Martelella endophytica: one gene and its partner. The protein of the gene in region 2 interacts with the protein of the main gene of each other region in a pairwise test. Links are inferred from orthologs where the notes say so. Each region holds a gene or a part of one and is shown on either strand. Other genes may lie near its edges.

What was found.
Region 1: the proteins of rho (region 2) and nusG interact in binary tests that used the Escherichia coli proteins (3 or more experiments, as listed by UniProt). The link is inferred for Martelella endophytica from one-to-one orthologs.

What each region holds. Positions count from the first base shown.
Region 1 is NZ_CP010803.1:4,309,606-4,324,090, forward strand. The notes cover bases 1,378-4,287. They hold nusG (transcription termination/antitermination protein NusG), read right to left. Parts: upstream 3,143-4,287; coding sequence 2,612-3,142; downstream 1,378-2,611. Other genes in these bases: rplA (50S ribosomal protein L1), read right to left, coding at 1,378-2,033; rplK (50S ribosomal protein L11), read right to left, coding at 2,039-2,467; secE (preprotein translocase subunit SecE), read right to left, coding at 3,165-3,365; TM49_RS20060 (GcvT family protein), read right to left, coding at 3,759-4,287. Also shown: rplL (50S ribosomal protein L7/L12), read right to left, coding at 12-389; rplJ (50S ribosomal protein L10), read right to left, coding at 457-975; more of rplA, read right to left, coding at 1,338-1,377; more of TM49_RS20060, read right to left, coding at 4,288-6,272; TM49_RS20065 (mechanosensitive ion channel domain-containing protein), read right to left, coding at 6,401-8,797; TM49_RS20070 (DUF924 family protein), read right to left, coding at 9,072-9,653; TM49_RS20075 (AI-2E family transporter), read left to right, coding at 9,769-10,836; TM49_RS20080 (pyridoxamine 5'-phosphate oxidase family protein), read right to left, coding at 10,837-11,448; TM49_RS20085 (gamma-butyrobetaine hydroxylase family protein), read right to left, coding at 11,464-11,835; GTP 3',8-cyclase MoaA, read left to right, coding at 11,994-12,986; TM49_RS20095 (DMT family transporter), read left to right, coding at 13,062-14,015; molybdenum cofactor guanylyltransferase MobA, read left to right, coding at 14,012-14,485. UniProt on the Escherichia coli protein: Part of the processive rRNA transcription and antitermination complex (rrnTAC). The complex forms an RNA-chaperone ring around the RNA exit tunnel of RNA polymerase (RNAP).
Region 2 is NZ_CP010803.1:1,067,381-1,081,922, reverse strand. The notes cover bases 2,565-5,531. They hold rho (transcription termination factor Rho), read left to right. Parts: upstream 2,565-3,398; coding sequence 3,399-4,664; downstream 4,665-5,531. Other genes in these bases: mnmE (tRNA uridine-5-carboxymethylaminomethyl(34) synthesis GTPase MnmE), read left to right, coding at 4,776-5,531; hemJ (protoporphyrinogen oxidase HemJ), read left to right, coding at 2,662-3,198; hemE (uroporphyrinogen decarboxylase), read left to right, coding at 2,565-2,628. In the rest of the region: TM49_RS04940 (Maf family protein), read right to left, coding at 1-351; TM49_RS04935 (pyruvate, water dikinase regulatory protein), read right to left, coding at 374-1,195; more of hemE, read left to right, coding at 1,606-2,564; more of mnmE, read left to right, coding at 5,532-6,095; tRNA uridine-5-carboxymethylaminomethyl(34) synthesis enzyme MnmG, read left to right, coding at 6,200-8,062; 16S rRNA (guanine(527)-N(7))-methyltransferase RsmG, read left to right, coding at 8,078-8,701; TM49_RS04900 (ParA family protein), read left to right, coding at 8,714-9,505; TM49_RS04895 (ParB/RepB/Spo0J family partition protein), read left to right, coding at 9,525-10,403; holA (DNA polymerase III subunit delta), read right to left, coding at 10,512-11,558; LPS assembly lipoprotein LptE, read right to left, coding at 11,599-12,165; leuS (leucine--tRNA ligase), read right to left, coding at 12,158-14,542. UniProt on the Escherichia coli protein: Facilitates transcription termination by a mechanism that involves Rho binding to the nascent RNA, activation of Rho's RNA-dependent ATPase activity, and release of the mRNA from the DNA template.

The DNA of each region.
Region 1 (14,485 bases), 3.2 Mb from region 2 along the record:
AATAGTAGAGCTTACTTGAGCTCGACCTTGGCGCCAGCTGCTTCCAGCTTGGCCTTGAGGTCGTCAGCTTCGGCCTTGGAAACAGCTTCCTTGACCGGCTTCGGAGCGCCTTCGACGAGGTCCTTGGCTTCCTTGAGGCCGAGACCGGTGATGGCGCGAACTTCCTTGATGACGCCGATCTTGTTACCGCCGGCATCAGCCAGGATAACGTCGAATTCGGTCTTTTCTTCGGCGGCTTCAGCAGCAGCGGCAACGCCACCGGCAGCAGCAACAGCAACCGGAGCAGCGGCGGAAACGCCCCACTTTTCTTCGAGCATCTTGGAAAGCTCAGCAGCTTCGAGAACCGTCAGCTCAGAGAGTTCTTCTACGATTTTGGCGAGATCAGCCATGTTAGTCTTCCTTTAGTGTGTCTGGTTCGAACTGGGTCGAAATTTTCGTAAACAGCGAAAAACCGCCTCAAGCGGCTTCGTCCTTCGTGGCGTAGGCGTTGAGCACGCGCGCAAGCTGGCTTGCGGGTGCCGAAGCAATCGTCGCGATGCGGGTAGCCGGGGTCTGGATCATACCAACCAGCTTCGCACGCAGCTCGTCCAGCGAAGGCATCGTCGCAAGCGACTTGACACCATCAGCATCGAGCACGGTTGCCCCCATGGCGCCGCCGATGACAACGAGCTTGTCGTTGCCCTTGGCGAAATCCATGACGACCTTCGGAGCCGTCACCGGGTCATCGCAATAAGCGATGAGCGTCTGACCTGTGAACAGGTCAGCCATTCCCTCGGACTCCGTACCCTGAAGGGCAATCCTGGCCAGGCGGTTCTTCGCGACTTTGACAGTGCCGCCCGCAGCGCGCATCTTCGAACGGAAGTCGTTCATCTGCGCAACGGTGACACCGGCATAGTGGGCCACGACAACCGAACCGGAAGCCTTGAAGACTTCGTTCAGTTCCGTGACGAATTCGCGTTTTTCCGCTCTTTCCACTGCCTATCTCCAGTTGACAGGACCATTATCGGACCTGCCGGTTTGCCTTTGCCGCATGGGGCTTCTTGTTTTTATCCAAGATCCCAAGCGACGCTCGAGGATCCTGCCCCCTTTGGCGCGCGATTTCTCAAGCGCCTAGGCACAACCAGGTTCGAACCAAACTTTTCCGCCAAAGGGCTTGGGGCCAGAGCCGCCGCACCGTACGGTAAAAATTGGGTCTCACCCGTCTCATGCAGGCAATGAATTAAGGTTGCCCACCTGCAATCTCGGACAGGAAACCGGAATTTTCATTCCGGATTTTTCCGGGCCCTGGAGCCCGGAAACTTGTTACCGGAAGCAGAAGCTTCCGGAGAATTCGTGGCTTACGCGCCGACCGACGAGAAGTCGATCTTGACGCCCGGGCCCATCGTCGAGGACAGCGCAACGCGCTTGACGTAGTTGCCCTTGGCGCCTGCCGGCTTTGCCTTGACGACAGCGTCGGCAAAGGCGCGGATGTTTTCTTCCAGCGCATTGACGTCGAACGAGGCCTTGCCAACGCCAGCGTGAACGATACCGGCCTTCTCGACGCGGAACTCGACAGCGCCGCCCTTGGAAGCTTCAACAGCCGCCTTGACGTCCATCGTGACCGTTCCGACCTTCGGGTTCGGCATCATGCCGCGCGGGCCGAGCACCTTGCCGAGACGACCGACGAGCGGCATCATGTCCGGCGTGGCGATGCAGCGATCGAAATCGATCGTGCCGCCCTGAACGGTTTCGACCAGGTCTTCCGCACCGACGATGTCCGCGCCGGCTTCCTTGGCTTCATCAGCCTTGGCGCCGCGGGCGAAAACGGCAACGCGCACGGTACGGCCCGTGCCGTTCGGCAGGTTGACCACGCCGCGGACCATCTGGTCTGCATGACGCGGGTCGACACCGAGGTTCATCGCAACTTCGATGGTCTCGTCGAACTTGGCGGTGGCGCGCTCCTTGACGAGCTGCACGGCTTCGGAAAGCGAGTACAGCTTGTTGGCGTCGATGCCTTCGCGGTTCTTCTGGATACGCTTTGCAATCTTGGTCATGGCAATCAACCCGTCACTTCCAGGCCCATGGCGCGGGCGGAGCCCTCGACCATGCGCATTGCGCCTTCGATATCGGCGGCATTGAGGTCGCTCATCTTCGCTTCGGCGATCTTGCGGACCTGCTCGGCGGAGATGGAACCGGCTGCGGCCTTGCCCGGCGTCTTGGAGCCAGACTTGATCTTCGCTTCCTTCTTGAGGAAGTAGGAGACCGGCGGCTGCTTCATGACGAAGGTGAAGGACTTGTCCTGGAAATAGGTAATGATGACCGGGATCGGCATGCCCTTTTCCATTTCCTGCGAGGCGGCATTGAACGCCTTGCAGAATTCCATGATGTTAATGCCACGCTGACCAAGCGCGGGACCGATCGGCGGGGACGGATTAGCCGAACCTGCCGGGACCTGCAACTTGAGCTGGCCTGCAACTTTCTTAGCCATTACTCTGCCTTTCCTTATTCAGACCGGCTTGCCGGCCCTTCATGCCGGCATCTGCCGGCGGCTGCGGTTGCGTGGTGCGAACATCAATGGACACCGGCTAAGCGTCCGTTCTTCCACGCGAAAATGCCCCAAAGGGCAAACCTTTTAAACTTTCTCGACCTGAGCGTATTCGAGCTCAACCGGCGTGGCACGACCGAAGATCGAAACCTCGACCTTCAGGCGGGCGCGCTCTTCATCGACATCCTGTACAACACCGTTGAACGATGCGAACGGACCGTCGGAAACGCGGACATTCTCGCCGATCTCGAAGGATACCGTCGCCTTCGGGCGCTCGACGCCTTCCTGCACCTGGCCAAGGATATGCTCGGCCTCGGAGTCCGGAATCGGAACCGGCTTCTGGTCACTGCCGAGAAAGCCCGTGACCCGCGGCGTATTCTTGATCAGGTGGAACACCTCGTCATTCAGGTCGGCGCGCACCAGCACGTAACCCGGAAAGAACTTGCGTTCCGAATCGACCTTGCGGCCGCGACGGACCTCAACGACCTTTTCGGTCGGAACGAGGATACGATCAAAGAAATGATCGAGGCCCTTCTGCTTGGCCTTCTCCTCGATTGCCTCGGCCACCTTCTTCTCGAAGTTGGAATAGGCATGTACAATATACCAGCGCATCGCCATCTTGCTTCTCCCCTTTTCCCGATCAGGCGCCGAGATTGAGGATGAAATTCATCGCCAAGCTCAAAAGCTGATCGGCAGCGAAAAAGAAGAACGCTGCCACGACAACCATCACCATCACCATGAGGGTGGAAATCACAGTTTCGCGCCGTGAAGGCCAAACGACTTTGGCCGTCTCAGCGCGCACTTGCTGCAGAAACGTGAATGGATTGGTTTTCGATGCCATAAACTGCCCACGCCTTTACGGCACGTAAAGCGGAAGTTTCCAGCTCCACGCACCGCGAGTCTGTTTTGCATTACATATCATCGTTTTTCCCCAATTCAAGAGAAAAACGAAACTGATCCGAAATTTCGACATTCCACGCCGAAGCGCGAATGGCAGGGGCAGAGGGGCTCGAACCCCCGACCTGCGGTTTTGGAGACCGCCGCTCTACCAACTGAGCTATACCCCTTCACCGGATCCGGCTGCATGCGTTTCCGCGCCGCCCGACCTGATCTGGCGCCCCATTTACGGGGATGGGGCGCGCTTGGCAAGAGTGTTTTTGATGATTACCGGGGAAGCGTTCAGGAAAAGCAGGCCACCTGTCCCCGCAGTGACTGCTTGCCCCTCCTCCAGCCCCTACGCCCCCAGTGCCGCATTGTCCGGATCGAACGGGCTCTCCTCCACCACGGTCGCATCGTAGAGCGCGCCGAGGATCTTGATCTTCAGCTTGGTGCCGGGGGTCGCATAGTCCGGCTTCAGCATGGCAAGCGCAATAGAATGACCGATGCGCCAGCCGAAGCCGCCCTGGGTCGCCCGGCCGGCGAGATTGCCGTCGGCGTCATAGATCGCTTCGGAGCCGCGGGCATCGCAATCGGTGATGCCGTCGACGATCAGCGTGGAAAAGACGGCGGAAAGCCCTTCTTCCTTCTTCGACAGCAACGCCTCCTTGCCGATGAAGTCCTTCGTTGGACGAATGAAGCGGTCGAGGCCTGATTCGTAGGCCGTGTATTCGATCGACATCTCCCGCTGCATCGCGCGGTAGGATTTTTCCAATGCCATCGCGTTCATCGCCCGGATACCGAAAGGCTTGATGCCGAATTCCGCGCCGGCTTCCATCAGCTTGTCGAAGATATAGGTCTGCATCGCGATCGGGTGATGCAGCTCCCAGCCGAGCTCGCCGACGAAATTGACGCGCAGTGCGTGGCAACTCGCCGCACCGATCGCGATCGGCTGACCGGTGAGCCAGGGGAAATCGGCATTCTCCAGCGAGCTCCGCGTGAGCTTCTTCAACAGATCGCGCGATTTCGGTCCGGCGACGACCAGAACACCCATTTCCATGGTCAGCGGCCGAAGCGTCACCGAACCGTCGCTCGGCGCAAGCTTTGCCAACAGGTCGTGGTCATGGTTTTCCAGCCCCGCGCCGGAGACCAGATAGAAGCGGCCCGGTGCCCATTCATAGAGCGTGAATTCCGCCCTCACCCCGCCGGCCTGCCCCAGCAGATGACAAAGCGCGATGCGGCCACGCTTCTTCGGCACCGCATTGGCAAAGATCGAATCGAGAAAGGCGCGGGCGCCGGGACCGGAGACTTCCATCTTGGCAAACGGCGTCATGTCGAGCACGCCGACATGCTCGTGCACATGCTTCACCTCGTTGCCGACATGCTCGAAATAGTTCGAGCGGCGGAACGACCATTTCTCGACGATCCGACCATCGTCCAGCGCCGGCGCGTGATTGTGGCTGGTGATCACATCGGCGCCGACGCCGAGCTCGCTTTCATCGAGCGCATAGCCCGCCGGCGCATACCAGTTGGCGCGCTCCCAGCCATAGACCGAGCCGAACACGCCGCCCGCCGCCTTCAGCCGCGAATAGACCGGCGCGGTCTTCAGCGGCCGAGCGGCGGAGCGCTCCTCGTCGGGATAGTGCATGGTGAAGACGTTGGCATAGGCCTCCTCGTTCTTGGCGATGAGATAGCCTTCCGTCGCATAGGGTCCGAAACGGCGCGGATCGACGCCGGCGAGATCGACGGTCGGCTCGCCGCCGACGATCCACTCGGCAAGCTGCCAGCCGGCGCCGCCGGCGGCCGTGATGCCGAAGGAGTGTCCCTCGTTCAGCCAGAAATTCTTCAGCCCCGGCGCCGGGCCGACGATCGGATTGCCGTCCGGCGTATAGGCGATCGCACCGTTATAGACCTTCTTGATGCCAACCTCTGCAAAGGCCGGAACGCGGGCGAAGGCCGTCTCGATATGCGGCATCAGCCGGTCGAGCTCCTCCTGGAACAGCTCGTATTCGCTGTCGTCGGATGGTCCGTCGACATAGCAGACCGGCGCGCCGGCTTCATAAGGCCCGAGGATCAGCCCGCCCGCCTCCTCGCGCATGTACCAGGCGCTGTCGGATTCGCGCAGCACGCCCATCTCCGGCAGGCCCTGCTTCTTGCGCTCCAGAATGGCCGGATGCGGCTCGGTGACGATGTACTGGTGCTCGACCGGGATGACCGGGACGTTGATCCCGACCATTTCGCCTGTCTTGCGCGCGAAATTGCCGGTGCAGGAGATGACGTGGTCGGCGGTGAAGGCCTCCTTGTCGGTCTCAACATGCCAGGTGCCGTCCGGGTTCTGGTGGATCGCGTTCACCGTGGTGTTGCGCATGATCCGTGCGCCGCGGTCGCGCGCGCCCTTCGCCAGCGCCTGCGTCAGGTCTGCCGGCTGGATATAGCCGTCATCGGGATGCTGGATCGCGCCGAGCAGGCCATCGGTCTCGCAGAGCGGCCAGACCTCCTTCACCTCTTCGGGCGACAGGAACTTTACGTCGACCCCGATGGTCTCGGCGATGCCGGAATAATAGAGATACTCGTCCATCCGGTCCCTGGTCATCGCCAGACGGATGTTCGAGACCTTCGAGAAGCCGACATTGAGCCCGGTCTCCTCTTCCAGCGACGAATAGAGATTGACCGAATATTTGTGCAGCTGGCCGACGGAATAGCTCATGTTGAAGAGCGGCAGCAGACCGGCGGCGTGCCAGGTCGAGCCGGAGGTCAGTTCCTTGCGCTCGATCAGGACGGCGTCCGACCAGCCCTTCTTCGCCAGATGGTAGAGCGTCGACACGCCAACCACGCCGCCGCCGATCACCAAAGCCCTTGTCTTCGTCGTCATCCGTTCCGCCTCTGAGAATTTCGCGCCCGCAGGCATTCTCAAGACTATGCAATGCCGGCCCCTGCCCCCGAAAGCCCGTTTGCGACATGCATGGCTGCGGGCGCGACGCGGTTCGATTTGGCGGCGGCTCAGCGAGCGCCGTCATCGTCATTGCCGGCATCGGGATGATCGTAAGCCGGCTTGGCATCAGTCTCGATGCCGCTTTCCTTCGCCCTTTGCACACGCTTCTCGATTTCCTGTGCCAGCGCATCGGTCTGCCCGCCGCCGGAAACGATGTGAAGGTCGCGCTGCGGGAAGGGAATGGAAATGCCTTCCGCCTTGAAGCGCTCATAGATCGCAACGCGGATATCGTTGCGCACCGTGATGCCGTTGAAGATATCGGCGAGATAGACCCGCACCTCGAAATCGAGTGACGATTCGCCGAAGCCCACGAAGATCACCATCGGCTCAGGGTTTTGCAGCACCAGCGGATGCGAGGTGCCGATCTCCATCAGGATTTCCATCACCTTGCGCGGATCCGCGTCGTAGGACACACCGACGGCCACTTCCGAGCGGCCCATCTGGTTGTGGTGCATCCAGTTGCCGACCGAGGCGTTGATCAGCTCCGAGTTCGGTACGATGATCGACTGGCGCTGAAAGGTCTCGATCTCGGTGGCGCGCACCGAGATGCGCTTCACGAAGCCCTCGGCGGAACCGGAGACGATCCAGTCTCCGACCTTGAACGGCCGCTCGACGAGCAGGATCAGGCCCGAGACGAAATTCGAGACGATGGTCTGGAGACCGAAGCCGATGCCGATCGAAAGGGCCGAAGCCACGAGGGCAAGGCTCGAGAGATTGACGCCTGCCGCCGAGATCGCCAGCAGGCCGGCCAGCACGATGCCGAGATAGTTGATTCCCGTCTTCACCGAATTGCGCACGCCGGCATCGGCGCGCGAACGCAACAGCACGTTGCTGTCGAACCACTTCTCGAACCAGCGCGTCGCCAGAAAGGCGCCGATGAAGAGCAGAATGCCGATGAAGATGCCGCCGAGCGAGATCGAGATCGAGCCGAGCTTGATCGCGGTCAGATGGTTCTCGGCCCAGAGCCTGATCTGCGAGAACCGGACGCCCCAGGAGAGCAGCAGGAGCGTGATGCCGATCACCAGCGCCACGACATAAGTGACAAGCCCGGCGACAAGCGACAACTGGTCGGCGCGCACCGCACTCAGCGAGAACCGCTCGACGAAGCGCCGCCCGAAGCTGGTGCGCATCATGCCGCCCGGCTGCGCCACCGCCTGGCCGACGAGGATACCGATATAGGTCGTGATCAGCACGGCGCCGGTCAGCACCACCTGCATGGCGGCAAACCGCGCCAGCGAGACATATCCCGTCAGCGCGCTCAAAACCACGAAGCCGCCGCCGAGGCGCACGACGAGCCTGATGAAGGAGGGGCGCAGGAAGTTCAGAAGGCCGCGCCCAGGTGCCACCGTCCCCTCTCCTGCCCTCAGCTTGATAAAGGAGATCGCGATCAGGATGCTGCCGATGAGTACCGCCGTTATCAGATTGCGCATCACCTCGAGATGAACGTCGGCGTTCAGCGTATCGTTCAGGACAGCGAACAGCCGGTCGAGCCAGTTGACGGCGACCATGGTCGTCAGCGCCAGGGTCAGCTTGCGCGCGGCGCTGTCGCTGATCGGCAGGAGCCGCCATTGCGGCCGGCCCGGCGCGAGCGTGTTGCGCGACAGCAGATAGGCGAAGGTGATGATCGCGAACACCGCAAACGCCACGCCGACGAACCGCCGGGCATCTGGCAGCAGCACGTTCATGCTCTCAAGCAGGATGAAGGAGGCGATCAGGAACACGACCAGCACGATGATCGGCACCATGGTCGTCCAGAACGCTACCAGCAGCCTCGCGACATAGTCCGGCTCCTCCTCCTGAAAGTCGATCTTGGTGCGCTCGACGAACTTGCCGGAAAGCCGATAGAGGAAGAAGGCGGCGAAGGCGGAAATAACGATCGACAGAGCGAATTCGACGCGCTTCTTTTCCCAGACATAGGTCAGCCAGGCACCGTAGGTCGCCGCGAAATTGTCGACCTCATCCTTCATCAGCGGCCGAAAGTCGGTCGAAAACAGTTCGATCAGCGCCGTGTGCTTGAACAGCGTCTGCTTGAAATATTCGCGCCGCTTGGTGCTGATCTCGTTCGAGAGCGCGTTGGCCGAGGTGGTCAGCTTCGTCGACTTGTCGGAGACGGCGTTGATCTCGGAACGCTGTGCGAGAAGCTGATTGCGCTCATCCGTGGTCACCGCCGGCTCGGGTGGCTCGCCGGGACCGGGCGCCGTGCCAAGCTCGGTAAGGCTGTCGCGCACATTCGAAAGCTGTGTCTCGATCAGGTCCTGCCCCTTGCCGAGCTCGCTCTCGATCTCATCCACCTGCGTCTGCAGCGCGGCAAGCGTCGCGTCGTCCAGGTCGCCCTTGGCCACCTGCTTGGCGATATCGGACAGTGTCTTTTCCACACTGTCGAGGCGCTGATTGGCATCCTGCACTAAGGGGTCGGCGGCCGACGCAGACGCCGGCGCGGCATTCCTGGCCGGTTTCGTCTGGGCAAGGGCACTTCCGGCGAAGGCACAGACAAGGGCAACGAGCAACAGACGGGCGACAAGGGCCGGTAGCAAACCAGACGTGGCGTATCTCAAACCGTGATCCCTTTCCTCTGGCCCGGGCTGAACATCAGGCTAGCATTCATGTCGCGACGACTGCAGGATATTTGTGAACTTTTTCAGACGGACGCGCCGGCGACCTTCCGATTTCGCAACGATGCTATTTCTGTCCCCAGCCGGTATTCTCCTCACTTGCAAGATAGCCGAGCTCGGCGCGGGTCGAGCGGCGCTTCAGAGTCGCATTGCGATGAGGGAAGCGGCCGAAGCGGGCGATCACATCGCGGTGGCTTTCGGCGAACTTCAGATATTCGGGATTGCCCAGTTTCTCGAACAACGCGACGGAACGGTCCTGATCGGCGAGATCCTCCGAATGTTCGAACGGCATGAAGAAGAAGGCGCGGCGCTCCGCGGGCAGCTTCTCGTGCGCGCTGCTCGCAATCGCGAGCTTGGCTTCCCGAAGCGCCAGAACATCCGTGGCAAAGGCCATCGGCGTACCGCGGTAGATGTTGCGCGGAAACTGGTCGAGCACGAGGACGGCGGCAAGCTGGCCCTCCGGAGTCGCACGCCAAGCGCCGCCGATCGACCGTGCGAGCGCCCTGTGAGTCGAGAAGAAGCGGAACAGGATCGTGCGGTCGAGGCCGTCCCGATCCTCGGGATCGAACCAGTCCTTCGGCGTCAATTCCTCGAACCAGAATGCCAGCACCGCCTCCGGGCTGCTGACAGTTTCGGTGAATTCGCTCATCGCCTCTCCTTCCCCTCCTGGCCCTGCAAGGCCAAGACTTCACTTGCGCATGGTCGGCCGGAACGATACATTTTCATCAACATCCGCTCAAGCAGACATTACCCAAGAGACATGCATGCCTGAAATGGGACCGGTGGGTTCGCGACGCGCCGTCACCGTCGTCACATCGCTGATTTTCGTCATTCTGCTGCTGCTGGCGGTCCGCTGGGCTGGCGGGTTCCTGAAGCCCGTGGCGCTGGCGCTGTTCATCATCGCCGTCACCTGGCCGATCAAGAACGCGCTGCAGAAATTCATGCCGCCGCTTCTGGCGCTCGCGGTAACCGTCATCGCCACCATCGTTGTCTTCATCGTCTTCACCATGCTGGTCGTCTGGGGCTTCAGCCGCATGGCGACCTCTTTCATCAATGCGGCATGGCAGCTTCAGATCGCCTATCAGGATGCCGTCAAATGGCTGGGTGACAACGGGATTTCGGTCGCAAGCTCGCTCAACGACGTCTTCAACGTCAGCCTGCTCGTGCGCACCATCCAGCAGGTGACCGGACAGGCCAGCACGACGCTCAGCTTCTGGCTGGTGGTACTCGCCTATGTCGTTCTCGGGCTCACCGAAGTCGACAAGCTGCGCGGCAAGCTCGGCGCCCTGCAGCAGCCAGATTTTGCCGCAACGCTGATCCGCATCGCCGACGACACCGCCAAGAAGTTCGGCCGCTACATGCTGGTGCGCACCGCGATGAGCGCCATGACCGGCCTGCTGTTCTGGGGCTCCGCCACCGTAACCGGCCTCGACTTTCCGGTCGAATGGGGCGTCATCGCCTTTGCGCTGAACTACATTCCGTTCATCGGCTCGGTGATCGCCACCGTCTTCCCCTCGCTCTACGGAGTGATCCAGTTCGAAAACTGGGAGACGGCCCTCGCCCTGTTCATCTGCCTCAATCTCATCCAGTTCATCATCGGCAACTATGTCGAGCCGATGGTTTCGGGCTCGACGCTGTCGATCTCGCCCTTCATCGTCGTGTTCTCAATCTTCTTCTGGACCTTCATGTGGGGCCTGTTCGGCACGTTTCTGGGCGTACCGATCACCATCGCCCTGCTCACCGTCTGCGAGCACATCCCGTCGCTGAACTGGGTTGCGGAAATCCTCGGCGGGCGACCGCGACGGCACGAGCGTGTCGCCGCAGAGGCCTGATCACCACATGCTCTTTGCCGCGCGCTCCGGCCACTCGCGGTCATAGGCCTCGGCGTCGAACGCCGCAGCGCTTGCCTGCTTCGTCATCTCGCCCGCTGTCGGCAGCGCCTTCGGATCGACGACGCGTTCCGGGTCCCAGAGCCGCGCACGGATGATCGCCCGGGCGCACTGGAAATAGACTTCGTTGATCGTGACGACGATGACGCTGCGGGGATGCCTGCCGTCCATCTCGAAGCTTTCGAGCAAGGCCGGCTCGATGGCGAGCACAGCCCGGCCATTGATCCTCAACGCATTGTTCGAACCCGGCACCATGAACATCAGGGCCACCCGCGGATCGCGCACGATATTGGCGAGCGAGTCGACGCGATTGTTGCCGCGCCAGTCCGGCAACAGCACCGTCTTCTCGTCGGCAATGCGCACCACCGCCCCATCATCGCCGCGCGGCGAGCAGTCGAGCCCTTCCGGCCCGACGGTGGCAAGCGCCAGGAACGGCGATGCCTCGATCCAGCGCCGGTAGGCCGGCGTCAGGGCCGGCGTCACCTTGGCGAGCGAGGCCTCACCCGGTTCACCGTAAAGTGCTTTCAGCTCCGCAACGGTCTCGACAGTCTTCATATCGCCCTCATCTGTTCAGCGCGGCCGTTCCGCCTTGTCACGGGTCATGCCCTTCTCGCTCAATTCACGCTCGTAACCGGCAAACAGCACATCGCCATCCTCGCCGAGTTCGCGCAGATAGACCCAGGTGTAGATGCCGCTGTCGTGCATGTCGTCGAAGCCGATGCGAACGGCATAATTGCCGGCGGGTCTTACCGTCATGATCTCGACATTGCGCTTGCCCGGCACCGTCACCTTCTGGTCCGGCCCATGCCCCTGCACTTCCGCTGACGGCGAAAGCACGCGCAGCATCTCGGCGGGAAGCGCATGGCGCGCGCCGTCTTCGAAAGTGACCGTCAGCGTACGGCGATCTTTGGAAACCCGGATTTCGGTCGGTATTGCGGTCATGGGACCTCCCGATGGTGCGCGATGCAGTCATATCACGGCCAAGTGTTTTACACTTCCCTTGACGCTTGCCAAGCCTCGACACATGTTCAGGGTCAGTCAGGAGATGTGGCTTGAACATTCAACTCGCCGAAAGAAAAGTGGAAACCGCAGACCAGCCGATGATCGATCCCTTCGGCAGGACAATCAGCTATCTGCGCGTCTCGGTGACCGATCGCTGTGATTTCCGCTGCACCTACTGCATGGCGGAAAACATGACCTTTCTGCCCAAGCGAGACCTGCTCTCCCTGGAAGAACTCGAACGTCTCTGCAATGCCTTCATCGACAAGGGCGTGCGCAAGCTCCGGCTGACCGGCGGTGAGCCGCTGGTGCGCAAGAATGTCATGCACCTCATCGAAGCGCTTGGCCGCCGCGTTTCCGACGGCGCGCTCGACGAACTGACGATGACCACCAACGGTTCGCAGCTCCACCGCTACGCAACCGCCCTCCACGACGCCGGAATGCGCCGGATCAACGTCTCGCTCGACACGCTCGATCCCGACAAGTTCCACGCGATCACCCGCTGGGGCGATTTCGGCAAGGTGATGGAGGGGCTGGACGCCGCACAGGCGGCCGGGCTCAAGGTAAAGCTCAACGCGGTCGCTCTTTCCGGCGTCAACGACCACGAAATCCCCGATCTGATTCGTTTCGCCCATGGCCGGGGTATGGACCTGACGCTGATCGAGGCCATGCCGCTCGGCGAAGTCGACCAGGATCGCTCCTCCCATTACCTGCCGCTATCGAAGCTGCGCGGCGATCTCGGCCGCGAATTCACGCTTGAAGACATCCCGCTCGATACCGGCGGCCCGGCCCGCTATGCGCGCGTCACCGAAACCGGCGGCCGGATCGGCTTCATCACCCCGCTCTCCCACAATTTCTGTGCAAGCTGCAACCGGGTGCGGCTCACCTGCACCGGCATGCTCTACATGTGTCTCGGCCAGGACGACAATGCCGATTTCCGCAAGGTGCTGCGCGAAAACCCCGATGACGACGGCGTTCTCAAGGCCGCTATCGACGCCGCGATCGCGCGCAAACCCAAGGAACATAATTTCGAACTCGATGAGACCCACTCCCGCATCGCGGTCTCGCGGCACATGAGTGTTACCGGCGGGTAGCCTCATCTGATCGAGATCACTTCCAAGTCTGCCCATTCGTCTATATGTACTTACTTCTTGTAACAGAGACGAATGATGCGACTATCGCCCAATGTAACCGGCGCGCTGTTCATGATCGCGGCCATGGCCGCGTTCTCGATCAATGATGCCACCGTCAAGCTTCTGACAACCGAAATCGGCATCGGCCAGATCATGTTCGTGCGTGGACTGATCCTCTCCATCTTTGCGGTCGGCATCGCCTGGCGCAGCCGCGTCCTTTCCCGGCTCGGGGCGATGTTCGATATCAGGGTCGGGCTGCGCAGCTGCTGCGAACTGGTGGCGGCGATCGCTTTCCTCGAGGCGCTGAAGCAGATGCCGCTCGCCAATGCGGCCGCGATCATCCAGTGTCTTCCGCTCGCCGTCACGCTCGGGGCGGCGCTGTTCATGGGCGAGCCCGTCGGCTGGCGCCGCTGGAGCGCGATCATCGTCGGCTTCATCGGCGTGATGATCATCATCAAGCCGGGCCCGGACGGTTTCGAGCAAGGTGCGGTCTTCGCTGTGGTGGCAATGCTGGCGGCATCCGGGCGCGACCTCCTCACCAAGACGATCCGTACCGACATCCCCGCCATCATCATCACGCTCGGGACCGCTCTGACGCTCACGATCGGCGGGGCCATTCTCGGATCGATCGAGCAGGACTGGAGCATGATGTCGCTGCCGATCACCGCGAAGCTCCTGCTTGCGGCACTGTTTCTGCTGTCGGGCTACCAGTTCCTGGTATTCGCCGTGCGGCTCGGCGATATCTCCTATATTGCGCCGTTCCGCTATGCGGGCCTGATCTGGGCGACGCTTCTCGGCATGCTGCTGTTTTCAGCCTATCCCGGCCCGAATGTCCTCGTCGGTGGCGCGATCGTCGTCGTTGCCGGCCTCTATTCCTTCTATCGCGAACGCAAGCGCGTCGCGCAGGGTAACCTCGCGCCGGAAACGCTGGTGCCGGCGGCGCGCGGCACCGTCGTGGTGCCACCGGATGAAGACGGGAAAGGACCATGAGCGACTGCGGCCTTCCCGCTGTCATTCTCGCAGGCGGACAGTCGCGGCGGATGGGCACCGACAAGGCAAGGCTGCGCATCGCCGGCCGGACGCTTCTGGACCACGCCATCGCTCGGCTTTCGCCGCATGTGGGCCCGATGGTCATCAGCCGCCACACGGCAGACATCAACCCTCCGGATGGCATCGGCCTGGTCACCGATGAAGGCACGGATTTCGACGGACCGCTTGCCGGCATTGCGGCAGCACTCTGCCGCTTTCGCGGCGAACCGGCCACCCATATGCTGTCCATCGCGGTCGACAGTCCCTTCTTCCCGAGGGATATTTCGCACCGGCTGAGCGCCGGCTTCATCGATGGCGGCAATATCGCAATTGCCGCCTGCGAAGGTCACAGACATCCCGCCTTCGGCATCTGGCCGATCGACCTTGCCGAGTCACTCGCGGACCATCTTCGGGAGGGCGGCAGCCGCCGG
Region 2 (14,542 bases):
CGAGACCGCGCTGATCAGTTCGTGGGTCCGGCTGGAAAGGCGACGAAGATGCGCCTTCGCCTCCTCCCGGCTTTCCGGCTTCGACCAGGGCTTGCCGGCAAAGGCCATGACCTGGTCGCCACCGATGACAAAGGCATCCGGTGCCTTGCGGGAGATGGCGAGCGCCTTTTCCCGCGCGAGGAGGGAAGCGAGGAAGGCGGGCGTCGCTCCGATCTTCAGATAGGGCGCCTCGACGGCACGCTCGTCGACCTCTGGCCGCATCGCCGCGAAGGCGAGCCCGGCATTCTTCATCAGGGCCTGTCGCGAGGGACTGGTGGAGGCGAGTATCAGCTTTGCGGCAGTCTTCTGCATGGGCATGCTCCTCATCCGCTCCTTATTTGAGCTGGTCCTTCAAGGCAAGGATCGCGGCCGCCGTCTCCTCGATCGAGCGGCGGGTGACGTCGAGCAGCGGCCAGTCGTTCTGGGCGGCGAGGCTGCGGGCATATTTCAGTTCCTCGGCGATCACCGCCCGATCGGTATATTCGTTCTTGCCGTGATCGCCGCCGCTGCCGAATTCGCGGAACTCGCGCACCTGCGAAATCCGTCCGGTCGAGGCGATCAGGCAGACGATCAGCGGTTTCTTCGCCTTGTAGAGGCTCGGCGGCAAGTCAGCCCCCGGCACGATCGGAATATTGGCGGCCTTGATGCCGCGATTGGCAAGATAGACGCATGTCGGTGTCTTCGACGTGCGGGAGATGCCGAGGATGACGACATCGGCTTCGTCATAGCTCTCCGGCATCTGGCCGTCATCATGGTCCATGGCGAAGTTCAGCGCCTCGATGCGGGCGAAATAGTCCTCGTCCAGGCTGTGCTGGGCGCCGCTGCGCCTGCGCGAGGCCGTGCCGAGATAGCTCTGAAACACCTTGCCGACAGGCTCCAGGAGGTTGACGCAGGGCACCGCCATGTCGCGGCACATCTCGTCGATCAGGGCCGAAAGCTCCTCGTTTACCAGGGTGTAGAGCACGATGCCCGGCGCTTCGTCGATCGCGCGCAGCACCGGCAGCAACTGCTTGCGGCTGCGGATCAGCGGATAGACGTGCTCGATCGGCTCGTAACCGCCGAATTGCGCCGAAACCGCGCGGCCGGCCGAGATCAAAGTTTCCCCGGTCGAATCAGAGACCAGATGGAGGTGGAAGAAGTTTTTGCGGTTTTCCACGATGTCCTTCGCCTCCTGTTCATAACACTGGACAACCCGGGATGCCGGAACGGCGCCCGAATTTGCCTGTGGGAAGCCTTCCGGTTTTTCCACATGTCCTGTTTTCGGCAAGACGATCCGGCCTGCTTGTTGAAAACGGGGAGAAAGCCATCCCCGCACAGAACTTTCCAGTGGTTATGCACAGGCTCGCTGCAGATGCGCAATCCATTCAGCGCCTTGAATCCAAATTTGAATCCGCAATCGTCCCCGGAATTCTCCAGTTCGGCGGATTTCCGTTGCCGGCCGGTTTGCGCAAACGGTGGAAAAGACTCATCGTCGCGGCAAAACCTTTAATCCTTGATCGTCACAGACTCTAAGAAATAAAAGGAATCCAGAATAAGAAAGATTCATTATTGGAAAGGGCTGGGGATATGGCGAAACGAGCACTGATGCGCGTGCTTGACGGTGAAACCATCACCCCGCCACCGCTTTGGCTGATGCGCCAGGCAGGGCGATACCTGCCCGAGTATCGGGCGGTACGCGAAAAGGCCGGCGGGTTTCTCGACCTTTGCTACAATCCGGACTTTGCCACCGAGGTCACACTCCAGCCGATCCGCCGTTATGGCTTTGATGCAGCCATCCTGTTTTCGGACATACTGGTCATCCCCGATGCGCTGAAGCGCGGTGTTCGCTTTGAAAAGGGTGAAGGCCCACGCATGGAGCCGATCGGCGAGGATGCCGTTGACGGCCTGCTGAAGGCCTATGAGGCAGCAAGGCTCGACCCGGTGATCGAGACGGTGCGACGGCTGAAACGCGAGCTTCCGGCGGAAACCACGCTGCTTGGCTTCTGCGGGGCACCCTGGACGGTCGCGACCTACATGATTGCCGGCCGCGGCACGCCCGATCAGGCCCCCGCGCGATTGTTTGCCTATCGGCATCGGGCCGACTTCCTGAAGCTCCTCGATATCCTCGCCGACCTTTCGGCCGACTATCTGATCCGCCAGCTGGAGGCCGGCGCCGATGCGGTGCAGATCTTCGACAGCTGGGCCGGCGTGCTGGGTGAGGGCGATTTCGCCGATTTCGCCGCTGGACCGGTGAGGCGCATTGTCGACAAGGTGCGCGCCGCACGGCCGGATGCGAAGATAATCGCCTTCGCCAAGGGCGCCGGTGCCAATCTTGCCACCTACAGGCAGGCGACCGACGCCAACGCCATCGGCCTCGACTGGAGTGTGCCGCTTTCCTTTGCGCGTGAGCTGCAGAAGGAAGGCGCCGTGCAGGGCAATCTCGATCCGCTGGCCGTGATCGCCGGCGGCGATGCCATGCGCATCAAGATCGATCAGATTCTGGAGGCGCTTTCCGGCGGTCCGTTCATCTTCAATCTCGGCCATGGCATTACGCCGGAGGCCGATCCGGAAACCGTCGCGGCGCTGGTGAACCAGGTGCGCGGATTATAAATCATTGTTTTAAAATAATAATTGGAGGAAACCATGGGTAATGAAACAGGCAAGGCAGCCGGCAAGAAATCGGCCAGCCGCGCGCTGACGGTTCTGCTCGTCTTTCTGTTCATCTGTCTTGGCTTGTTCGTCTTCGACCGTAATGGTTTCTACAATTGGGCCAAGGCCTTCCATGTGATTGCCGTGATCGCCTGGATGGCCGGCATGTTCTACATGCCGCGGCTTTTCGTCTATCACGCCGATTCAGAACCGGGTTCCGAAAAATCGGAGACCTTCAAGGTGATGGAATACCGGCTGATGAAGATCATCATGAACCCGGCGATGATCCTCACCTGGATTTTCGGCCTCTACCTTGCCTGGGACGGCTTCCGTTTCGGCGGCGGCTGGCTTCACGTGAAGATTCTTGCCGTGTTCCTGATGTCGGGTGTCCACGGCTATTTCAGCAAGGCGATGAAGGACTTCGCGGCCGACAAGCGCAACACCACGCCGCGGCATTGGCGCATCTTCAACGAGGTGCCGACGGTGCTGATGGTGATCGCCGTGATCATGGTCATCCTGAAGCCGTTTTAATCGAATGATGAAGGGTTTGACCGTTTTTCTGCGGTAAAAGTTGCGATTTGCTCTTGTAACCGCGACGGCAAATCAGTATCTTCCGGCCAACTCATCCAAAAAGGCTGTGCGAAAGTACTCCCCTGCGCCAATCCGACTTGGCCTCGCTCTACCAGCGCAACCAGCCTTTCTATCATCACCACACATTTACGGTTTTCTTCATGTCGCAAATGAAGCTCCAGGAACTGAAGAGCAAAACGCCGACCGATCTCCTTGCCTTTGCCGAATCTCTCGAGGTTGAAGGCGCGAGCACGATGCGCAAGCAGGAACTGATGTTTGCCATCCTGAAAGTGCTCGCCACACAGGAAGTCGAGATCATCGGCGAGGGCGTCGTGGAAGTGCTGCAGGATGGCTTCGGCTTCCTGCGCTCGGCCAACGCCAACTATCTTCCGGGTCCGGACGATATCTATATTTCCCCTTCGCAGATCCGCCGTTTCGCGCTCAAGACCGGTGATACGGTCGAAGGACCGATCCGCGGGCCGAAGGAGGGCGAGCGCTATTTCGCGCTGCTGAAGGTCAACACGATCAATTCCGACGATCCGGAAAAGATCCGCCACAAGGTCCACTTCGACAATCTGACGCCGCTTTATCCGGACGAGCGCTTCAACATGGAGCTCGACAATCCGACGTCGAAGGATCTGTCGCCGCGCGTCATCGATCTGGTGGCGCCGCTCGGCAAGGGCCAGCGTGGCCTGATCGTCGCGCCGCCGCGCACGGGTAAGACGGTTCTCCTGCAGAACATCGCCCATTCGATCACCGCCAACCATCCGGAATGCTTCCTGATCGTGCTGCTCATCGACGAGCGCCCCGAGGAAGTGACCGACATGCAGCGTTCGGTGAAGGGCGAGGTCGTTTCCTCCACCTTTGACGAGCCGGCTGCCCGCCACGTCCAGGTTGCCGAAATGGTCATCGAGAAGGCGAAGCGCCTTGTCGAACATGGCCGCGATGTCGTCATCCTCCTTGACTCGATCACCCGTCTCGGCCGTGCCTACAACACCGTCGTGCCGTCTTCCGGCAAGGTGCTGACCGGTGGTGTCGACGCCAACGCCCTGCAGCGGCCGAAGCGCTTCTTCGGTGCGGCCCGCAACATCGAGGAAGGCGGTTCGCTGACCATCATCGCGACCGCGCTGATCGATACCGGCAGCCGCATGGACGAAGTCATCTTCGAAGAGTTCAAGGGTACCGGCAACTCGGAAATCGTGCTCGACCGCAAGGTCGCCGACAAGCGCATCTTCCCGGCCATGGATATCCTCAAGTCCGGTACGCGTAAGGAAGACCTTCTGGTTCCGCGTCAGGACCTGCAGAAGATTTTCGTCCTTCGCCGTATCCTCGCCCCGATGGGCACGACCGATGGTATCGAGTTCCTGATCGACAAGCTGAAGCAGACGAAGAACAATGCGGAGTTCTTCGACTCGATGAACACCTGACGCTGTTCGGGTTGAAAACACTGAAGTCCAAGGTCAATCTCCCCCCTGTGGGGAGATTTTCCGTTTCTGGAACCTGCCATCCAAAACATTGAAATAGCTCAGGTTATCGAAATGTCTTCTGATCTCGACACGATCTACGCCCTTTCCAGCGGCGCCTTGCCCGCAGGCGTTGCCGTCGTGCGGATTTCGGGACCGGAAGCGTTTGCGGCATGCCAGGCCATTGCCGGCGCGGTTCCGCAGCCGCGCCGGGCGCGACTGATGCGGCTTGCGGATGCCGAGGGTGGTGCGATCGATACCGGTCTGGTTCTCGCCTTTCGGGCCCCGGCCTCCTTCACCGGCGAGGACTGTGTCGAGTTTCATCTGCATGGTGGCCGCGCCGTGGTGCGGGCCATGCTCGATCGGCTTTCAGCCATGCCCGGCATGCGCCATGCGGAAGCTGGCGAATTCACCCGGCGGGCGTTCGAGAACGGCAAGCTCGATCTGGTCGAGGCAGAGGGCCTTTCCGACATGATCGTCGCCGAAACCGAGATGCAGCGGCGACTGGCCATGGAACAGGCGGGCGGTGCGCTTTCGGGACTCTACGAAGGCTGGGCGCGGGAACTCACCCATGCTCGGGCGATGATCGAGGCCGAGCTCGATTTCTCCGATGAGGAGGACATTCCGGGCTCCGTCTCGGCCACCATCTGGGATGGCGTTGCCGCGACCACGGAAGCCATTCGCTCGCATCTGGAAGGCGGGCAGGCCGCAGAAATCATCCGGGATGGTTACCAGGTGGTTATCGCCGGTCCGCCAAACGCCGGAAAATCAAGCCTTCTCAATGCTTTGGCGCGGCGCGACATTGCCATTGTCACCGATGTCGCCGGCACGACACGCGACATTCTCGAGGTACAGCTCGATATCGGTGGTTATGCCGTTCGGCTTTACGATACGGCCGGCCTGCGCGAGACGGAAGATGTTGTTGAAGCCGAGGGCGTCCGTCGCGCGCGCGCGCTGGCCGAGAAGGCGGAGCTGGTGCTTCTGCTGAACGATCTCTCCGAACAAATGTCTGAAGCGTCGGAACTGACCGATCGTGACTGTCTCCGTATCGGCACAAAGGTCGACATGGTTTCGGGAGAGACCGGCGGCTATGATCTTGTGCTATCGGCGAAGACGGGGGAGGGGCTCGACCGTTTGATCGCTGCGATCGGCGATCGGCTAGCCGTCAGGCTTGGCGGCCTGTCGCTGAGCCTGCCCGTTCGCGAGCGGCAGCGGGGTTACCTGCGTGAGGCGCTGACGCATCTGGAGGCGGCACTTGCTGCACGGACACTCTCCCCGGAATTCCCTTCGGAAGCCCTGCGCGCGGCAGCGCAATCGCTCGGCCGGATCACCGGGCGTGTCGATGTGGAAGACCTGCTCGACGTGATCTTCTCCTCCTTCTGTGTTGGCAAGTAGGCTGGCCGTGTTTCACGTGAAACATTCTTGACTCGCCGCCGATCAGACGGCAAAACCCAGACCCGGGCTCCGAGACGTCGTCGAGCCCAGAGCCGGAGCACTTTATGTCTCTTTCCTATGATGTCATCGTTATCGGCGGCGGCCATGCTGGGTCGGAGGCTGCCGCGATTGCGGCCCGGGCCGGCGCCCGCACGGCGCTCATCACCCACAAGCGCGAGACCATCGGCGTGATGTCGTGCAATCCCGCGATTGGCGGGCTTGGCAAGGGCCATCTTGTGCGCGAGATCGACGCAATGGACGGGTTGATGGGCCGGGTCGCCGATGCGGCCGCCATCCAGTATCGCCTGCTCAACCGGCGCAAGGGGCCAGCCGTTCGCGGTCCGCGCAGCCAGGCCGACCGGCGGCTTTATCGCGAGGCGATGCAGGCGGCGCTGTCGGAATTCGACAATCTCGATATCATCGAAGGCGATGTCTTCGACCTTGAGACGGAAGAGGGCGAGGTCGGTCTGCACCGGGTGACGGCCGTCATCACCGGCGATGGGCGGCGGTTTGCCTGCGGTGCGGCGGTGCTGACCACGGGGACGTTCCTGCGCGGGCTGATCCATATCGGCAATCGCAAGATCCCGGCGGGTCGGGTCGGGGAGGCGCCTTCCACCGGGCTTTCGGCCACCCTCGGCAAGCTCGGCCTCAAGCTCGGCCGGTTGAAGACCGGCACGCCGGCGCGGCTCGATGGTCGCACCATCGACTGGGCCGCGCTCGATCGGCAGAAGGCCGATGATGAGCCTGTTCCATTTTCCTTTCTGACCGAAACGATCCGCAACCCTCAGATTGACTGCGGCATCACCCGTACGACGCCGGAGGTCCATGAGATCATTCGCCGCAACATCGGTCTTTCCGCGATGTATTCCGGCCAGATCGAGGGCGTGGGGCCGCGCTACTGTCCCTCGGTTGAAGACAAGATCATGCGCTTTGGCGATCGCGATGGTCATCAGATCTTCCTCGAGCCGGAGGGTTTGGACGACCATACCGTCTATCCGAATGGCATTTCCACGTCGCTTCCGGAAGAGGTTCAGGACGCCTTCATCCACGCCATCCCAGGTCTGGAAAGGGTCACGATCCTGCAGCCTGGCTATGCGATTGAATATGACCACGTTGATCCGCGTGAGCTTTCCGCTTCGCTCGAGCTGAAGAAGCTGGGTGGCCTGTTCCTGGCCGGCCAGATCAATGGCACGACCGGTTATGAGGAGGCGGGCGCGCAGGGATTGGTTGCCGGGCTTAATGCGGCACGCTTGGCCGGCGGTTCGGCTCCGACCGTGTTCTCGCGCACCACCTCCTATATCGGTGTGATGATCGACGACCTTACCACGCGTGGCGTCGCCGAGCCCTACCGCATGTTCACGTCGCGCGCCGAATACCGGTTGACGCTGCGTGCCGACAATGCGGATGAACGGCTGACACCGCTTTCCCTGGAACTGGGTGTGGCTTCGGAAGAGCGACGGCGGAAATTTACCGCATTCGCCAACACGCTTGATGAGACGCGGGCAATGTTGCGGTCCCGGTCCCTGACGCCGAACGAGGCGAGGGCCTATGGGCTGAAGCTCAATCAGGATGGCCAGCGGCGCTCTGCCTATGATCTTCTCGCCTATCCGGAAATGGACTTGTCGTTGCTTTCGGCTGTCTGGCCGGAGCTTGCTGCCATCGATACCAGGGTGCGCGCGGCGGTCGAGATCGAGGCCGCCTATGCGGTCTATATGGATCGGCAGGCGATAGATATTGCCCAGGTGCAGCGCGACGAGGGGAGGGCGATCCCCGGTGATTTCGACTACAGCGGCTTGCCCGGTCTTTCCAATGAGCTGAAGGGCAAGCTTGCTGCGGCGCGGCCGGCGACGATCGCCCATGCGGCTCGCGTCGATGGCATGACGCCTGCGGCGCTGTCTCTGCTGCTCGTGCGGCTGCGCGCAGCCTGATATCGGAGTGCTTCCATGAAGATCAACGGTCAGACTGTTTCACGTGAAACACAGGATCGCCTCGAGACCTTCGTCAGCCATTTCGAGAAGTGGGCTAGATCGATCAATCTCGTCGCGCCCTCGACCCGCCAGCAGATGTGGGATCGGCATATCGCCGACAGCGCCCAGATTTTCCAGTGCGCCCCGGGATCGAAAACCTGGGTCGATCTGGGCAGTGGCGGCGGTTTTCCCGGCATCGTCACCGCAATCTTCCTGGCGGAGATCGGCGAAGGCTGGGTGCATCTGGTCGAGAGCAACAACAAGAAGGCATCGTTTCTGCGCACCGCCATCCGCGAGACGGGCGCGCGCGCCAGCGTCCATGCCCTGCGCGCCGAATCGGCGCTGGACGCTATTGCGGACGCTGAGGTGATGTCGGCAAGGGCGCTCGCAGCGCTCGATCTGCTGTTCACCTACGCTGAACCGTGGTTTGCAAAACGCGCTGATTTCACCGCCTTTTTCCACAAGGGTCGGGATTATCAGCAGGAGATCGACAAAGCGCGTGACCTTTGGTCGTTCGATCTGGTAAAACATGACAGCAAGGTCGAGCCCGGCTCCGTGATCCTCGAAATATCCGGCCTCGCGCGTCGAAAAGCACCGTAACCGGATCGTATCATGGTTAACAAAACGCGTATCATCACGGTCGCCAACCAGAAGGGCGGCGTCGGAAAGACCACAACGGCCATCAATCTCGCGACAGCATTGGCGGCGATCGGCGAAAAGGTGCTGATCATCGACCTCGACCCGCAGGGCAATGCATCGACCGGCCTCGGTATAGAGCGCGATCAGCGCGTGCATTCCGCCTATGATGTTCTTGTCGGGGAAAAGACGGTGCAGGAGGCCGCGGTCCATACGGCCGTGCCCAATCTCGATATCGTTCCGTCGACGCTCGATCTTCTCGGCTTCGAGCTTGAAATCGCCTCCGATCCCCGCCGCGTCTTCAAGCTGCGCGATGCCTTGCAGCAGCCGGAAGTCGGCGAATACCGGTACGTCTTCTGCGACTGCCCGCCATCCTTCAACCTGTTGACGATGAATGCGATGGGCGCCGCCCAGGCGATCCTGGTGCCGCTGCAGTGCGAGTTTTTTGCGCTTGAGGGGCTCGGCCAGCTTCTCGACACGGTCAAGGAGGTTCGCAGCACCATCAATCCGCGCCTCGAAATCCAGGGTGTGGTGCTGACCATGTATGATTCCCGCAACAATCTTGCCCAGCAGGTGGTTTCGGATGTGCGCGAATATATGGGCGACAAGGTCTACAAGACGCTGATCCCGCGCAATGTTCGGGTTTCGGAGGCACCGTCCTTCGGCAAGCCGGTCATTCTGTATGATCTCAAGTGCCAGGGCAGCCAGGCCTATATCCAGCTCGCCTCCGAGATCATCCAGCGCGAGCGGGCCTTAGCGGCAGCGTGATTCCAAGGTGGTGCATGACATGAGTGAAGACACATCCAAACGGCGCCTCGGCCGCGGCCTCGCGGCCCTGATCGGTGATATTGACAAGGCCACTCCTGAGGAAGCCGTAGCAAGCCCCGTCATGGCTGCCGATCGGCGCGTGCCGATCGAATTCATCAGCCGCAATCCCCGCAATCCGCGCCGCCATTTCGAGGAAGAGGATCTGCGCGATCTCGCTGCGTCCATCCGCCAGCATGGCATTGTCCAGCCGGTGGTGGTGCGCACGATCGGCGATCAGCGCTTCGAGATCATCGCGGGCGAGCGCCGCTGGCGCGCTGCGCAGCTTGCCGGGCTTTCGGAAGTGCCGGTACTGATCCGCGACGTCGACGACCGCACTGCGCTGGAAATCGCGATCGTCGAGAATGTCCAGCGCGCCGATCTCAATCCGTTGGAAGAAGCCAATGGCTACGAACTGCTGATGGCGGAGCATGGCTATACGCAGAACGATCTTGGCGAGATCATCGGCAAGAGCCGAAGCCACGTTGCGAACAGCCTGCGTCTTTTGAAGCTGCCCGAAGGCGTGCGCGACATGCTGGCACAGGGAGACCTGTCGGCCGGCCATGCGCGCGCGCTGATATCGACGCCCGATCCGGAGGCGCTGGCACGTACCGTCGTCGAGCGGGGCATGTCGGTTCGCGATGCTGAAAAGCTCGCCCAGCGCGCCATTGAAGGCGTCAGGCCATCGCGGCCGGCGAAGGAAAAGGATGCCGATACGCTGGCACTGGAACGCTCGCTCTCCGATCGTCTTGGTCTTTCGGTGACCATCGATCACAAGACCGGAGGCGGTCAGCTGAAGATCGCCTATTCCACGCTCGACCAGCTCGATGACCTTTGCCGCAGGCTCGACCGCACGCCCTGAAGGATGTAACCGAAAATTGATATGGTACAATTTTTGGTTCGTTTATCAGGCGCTTGCGAGAGGTTATAGCCGATAGAGACGACGGTTGAGCATCTGCCCTGCCGAGAACTATCCGCGCATCACACCCCTGTTGGAGCGCAGCGCCAGCGCCAGAAGCGTCTGCATGGCGATACTTTCCTCGAGTGCAGGATATTGCCGGGTCTTCAACACGGCATCGGAAAGCATTCGCAGCGCACGCGCGGTCGCGTCCCCGTTCCAGGCCGAAAGTGCCTTTTCGAACAATGGTTTGCGCTTGAAGAAAATGCCGCGGCCATGGCTCTGCATCACCTGGCTCACGCTCTGACGCTTGCCTTCGATATCGGCACGCATCAGGTCGAGCATGTGAAACTGCCGCAGGCAGCCGTTGAGGATCAGGAAAATCGGTGTTTTCGACTGCGCGATCTTGGCCATGGCATGGCGAAGTGCGGCAATATCGCCGGCCAGCACCGCATCCACCGCATCATCGGCCGAAATGGCGCTAGCGTCGCCGATCACGGTGGCAACATGTTCCTCATCGATGACATCAAGGCCGCGGGCAAACAGGACGAGCTTTTCGATCTCGTTGCGGGTTGCCAGCCGGTCGCCGCCGATGAGGGAGAGAAGGAGTTGGCGAGCCGGGGGCGTGATCCGCAGGTTTGCACTGCCCAGGGCCTCATCGACGAGACCGTTGAGCGCGCGTGTGTCATCGGCATAACAGGGGATCGCGGCGATGCTCCGGGCGCCCTCCGCAGCCTTGCGCATGGCGGTGCCCTTGCGCAGCTCGCTGGCCTCGATAATGAGAAAGGCGCTTTGCGGGGGTGTTTCGGCGAGCATTTTCAGCACGTCGGCGAGCACCTTGTCGTTGCCGCCCGCGCGTACCCAGACGAGTCGCTCGCCGCCGAAGAGGCCGATGGCGTTCATTTCGTCCATGATCCGCCCGGCGTCGCCATCGACATCGCCGATATCGAGCTTCATTACCGAAAACGGGTCGTCGAGCGCCACCCTTGTGCCCTTGGCTATCAGCGAGGCGCGCTCGCTGACCAGGCCGCGATCGGGTCCATAGACCAGGAATGCGCGGTATTTGCCGGCATCCTGGCGCAGGAAGGCATCGAACTGGTAGGACTTTATCTCGGTCATCGCGATCCGGCCCTGGTGGAGGGCGCCGGTGAAACCGACGCTATTTCAACGGCTTATCGGTTCCGGGCGCCGGCGGAAGCTCCTCCGGCGGCTCGGTGTTGAGGGCGATGGCGATATCGGCGTTGATGATTTCCGCCACCTCGCGGGCGGCGCGCCGCTCGGCGTCGCGGATTGCCCGCTGCTTGGCGAACTCCTGCGAGGGGAAATCGACGAGCGCGGTGGCGCGACGCTGACCGGAGGCCAGCAGCTTGCTGTCGGAGCGGCGACGCACGGAGAAGTCGGCGGTCACGATCGTACGGCCGGCATCCGCGGTGTCGGACGAATCATTCACCAGAACATCGGTCGTCACGGCATAGGCGGTGACACTCACATCATATTTCGGATCGAGGCTTTCGCCCTTGCCGCCGCCGGTCAGGAAGATCAGCTCGTTCAGCACGGCCTGCGCCACGGGCGTCGACGGCGTGTTGAAGGCGAGCTCGTGCATCTTGGCGTTCAGTGCCGCACCCTGGACACCGCCATAGAGCGGGCGCACCTGGCAGGAGGAGAGCGCCAGGACCGCCGCAAGGGCGGCGGCCGGCAGAGCGGCGCGGAAAAGGCGATCAGACAACAATGTTCACGATCCTTTGCGGCACGACGATGATCTTCTTCGGGGCCTTGCCATCCAGCGCCCGGACCACCGCTTCCAGTTCCATCACCGCGGCCTTGATGCTTTCGGGATCGGCATCGCGCGCCACCGTCAGCTCGGCGCGCTTCTTGCCGTTCACCTGCACCGGCAGGGTAATCTCGTTATCGGCGGTCAGCGCGGCATCGTAAGCCGGCCAGGCGGCCATGGCGAGCATACCCGTCCCGCCCAGCACCTGCCAGCACTCTTCGGCAAGATGCGGCATCATCGGTGCAAAACAATGGGTCAGGAACAGGCTGGCTTCCTTGAGGGCGCCCAGTGTCTCGGCATCCGCCTTGCCCTTGGCCGCTTCGGTCAGCGGCGCGGCCAGCACATTGACGAGTTCGTAGATGCGCGCGATCGCCTTGTTGAAGGCCAGTGCCTCGATGTCGCCGGCAACGGCTTTCAGCGTCTTGTGGGCGGCGCGCGAGATTTCGAGCGCCTTACCCCCGGTTCCGGGCTTTGCCTCGGCAGCGGCGAGCGCAGGGGCGGCCTCGGAAATCAGCCGCCAGATGCGCTGCACGAAACGGAACGTGCCTTGTACGCCGGCCTCCGTCCAGACGACATCGCGATCCGGTGGACTGTCGGAGAGAACGAAAAAGCGTGCGGTATCAGCACCATAGGTCGAAAGAATATCGTCGGGATCGATGACGTTCTTCTTCGACTTCGACATCTTTTCGATGGAGCCGATCGTGATTTCCTCGTCGGTGTCGATGAGGAAGGCCTTGCGGGTCCCGTCATTTTCCTCGATGCGGATCTCGGTCGGCGAGACCCAACGGCCATTCGGACCGCTGCCGCCGGCGCGATAGGTTTCGTGCACCACCATGCCCTGTGTAAACAGGCCCTTGAACGGCTCGTCATGGCTGACATGTCCGGTCGCCTTCATCGCCCGGGTGAAGAAGCGCGAATAGAGCAGATGCAGGATCGCGTGCTCGATGCCGCCGATATACTGATCGACGGGCAGCCAGCGGTCGGCGATCGCCGGATCGGTCGGTGCATCCTCGTGCGGTGCGGTGAAGCGGGTGTAATACCAGCTCGAGTCGACGAAGGTGTCCATCGTGTCGGTCTCGCGCCGGGCCGGCTTGCCGCAATGCGGGCAGGCGACGTTGCGCCAGGTCGGGTGGCGGTCGAGCGGGTTGCCGGGCTTTTCGAAGTCGATGTCGTCCGGCAGCTTCACCGGCAGGTCGGCCTTCGGCACGGGCACCACGCCGCAGTCGTCGCAGTGGATCACGGGGATCGGGCAGCCCCAGTAGCGCTGGCGGGAAATGCCCCAGTCGCGCAGGCGGAAATTGACCTTGCGTTCGCCGCGCGGTGCACCGCGCACGATCTCGGCTTCCAGCTTGCCGGCAATGGTTTCAAAGGCTTCGTCCGTTCCCATGCCGTCGAGGAAGCGCGAATTGATCATCACGCCGTCATCGGTATAGGCCTCGTCGCCGATTTCGAAGGTCGCCGCATCGCCGCCCTTCGGCATCACAATGGGTGTGACGGGCAGGCCGTATTTGCGGGCGAAGTCGAGGTCGCGCTGGTCGCCGGCCGGGCAACCGAAGATCGCGCCCGTGCCATAGTCCATCAGCACGAAATTGGCGACGTAGACCGGCAGCTCCCAGCTCTCGTCGAAGGGATGGCGCACGCGGATGCCGGTGTCAATGCCCTTCTTTTCCGCTGTTTCAAGTGCTGCCAGCGAGGTGCCGGTATGCCGGGTTTCCGCGCAGAAGGCGGCAACCTTGTCGTCGTGCTTGGCGGCTTCGCGCGCCAGCGGATGGTCGGCGGAGATCGCCATGAACGAGGCGCCGAAGATCGTGTCCGGGCGGGTGGTATAGACCTGCAGCTCTTCCTGGTCGCCCGCCTTGCCGGCGCCATCGGCGATGTCCCAGCGGATCAACAGGCCTTCGGAGCGGCCGATCCAGTTCTTCTGCATCAGCCGGACCTTTTCCGGCCAGTGGTCGAGCGTGTCGAGTGCGTCCAGCAGGTCCTGGGCAAAATCGGTGATCTTGAAGAACCACTGCACCAGTTCGCGCTGTTCAACCAGAGCGCCGGAACGCCAGCCGCGGCCTTCGATCACCTGCTCATTGGCGAGCACGGTCATGTCGACCGGGTCCCAGTTGACCTTCGACTGCTTGCGGTAGACCAGGTTCTTTTCCAGCATGTCGAGGAACAGGTGCTGCTGGCGCTGGTAGTATTCGACATCGCAGGTCGCGAATTCGCGGGTCCAGTCGAGCGACAGGCCCATGGATTTCAGCTGGTTGCGCATCGTCGCGATGTTTTCGTAGGTCCAGTCCTTGGGATGAACCTTGTTCTGCATCGCCGCGTTTTCAGCCGGCAT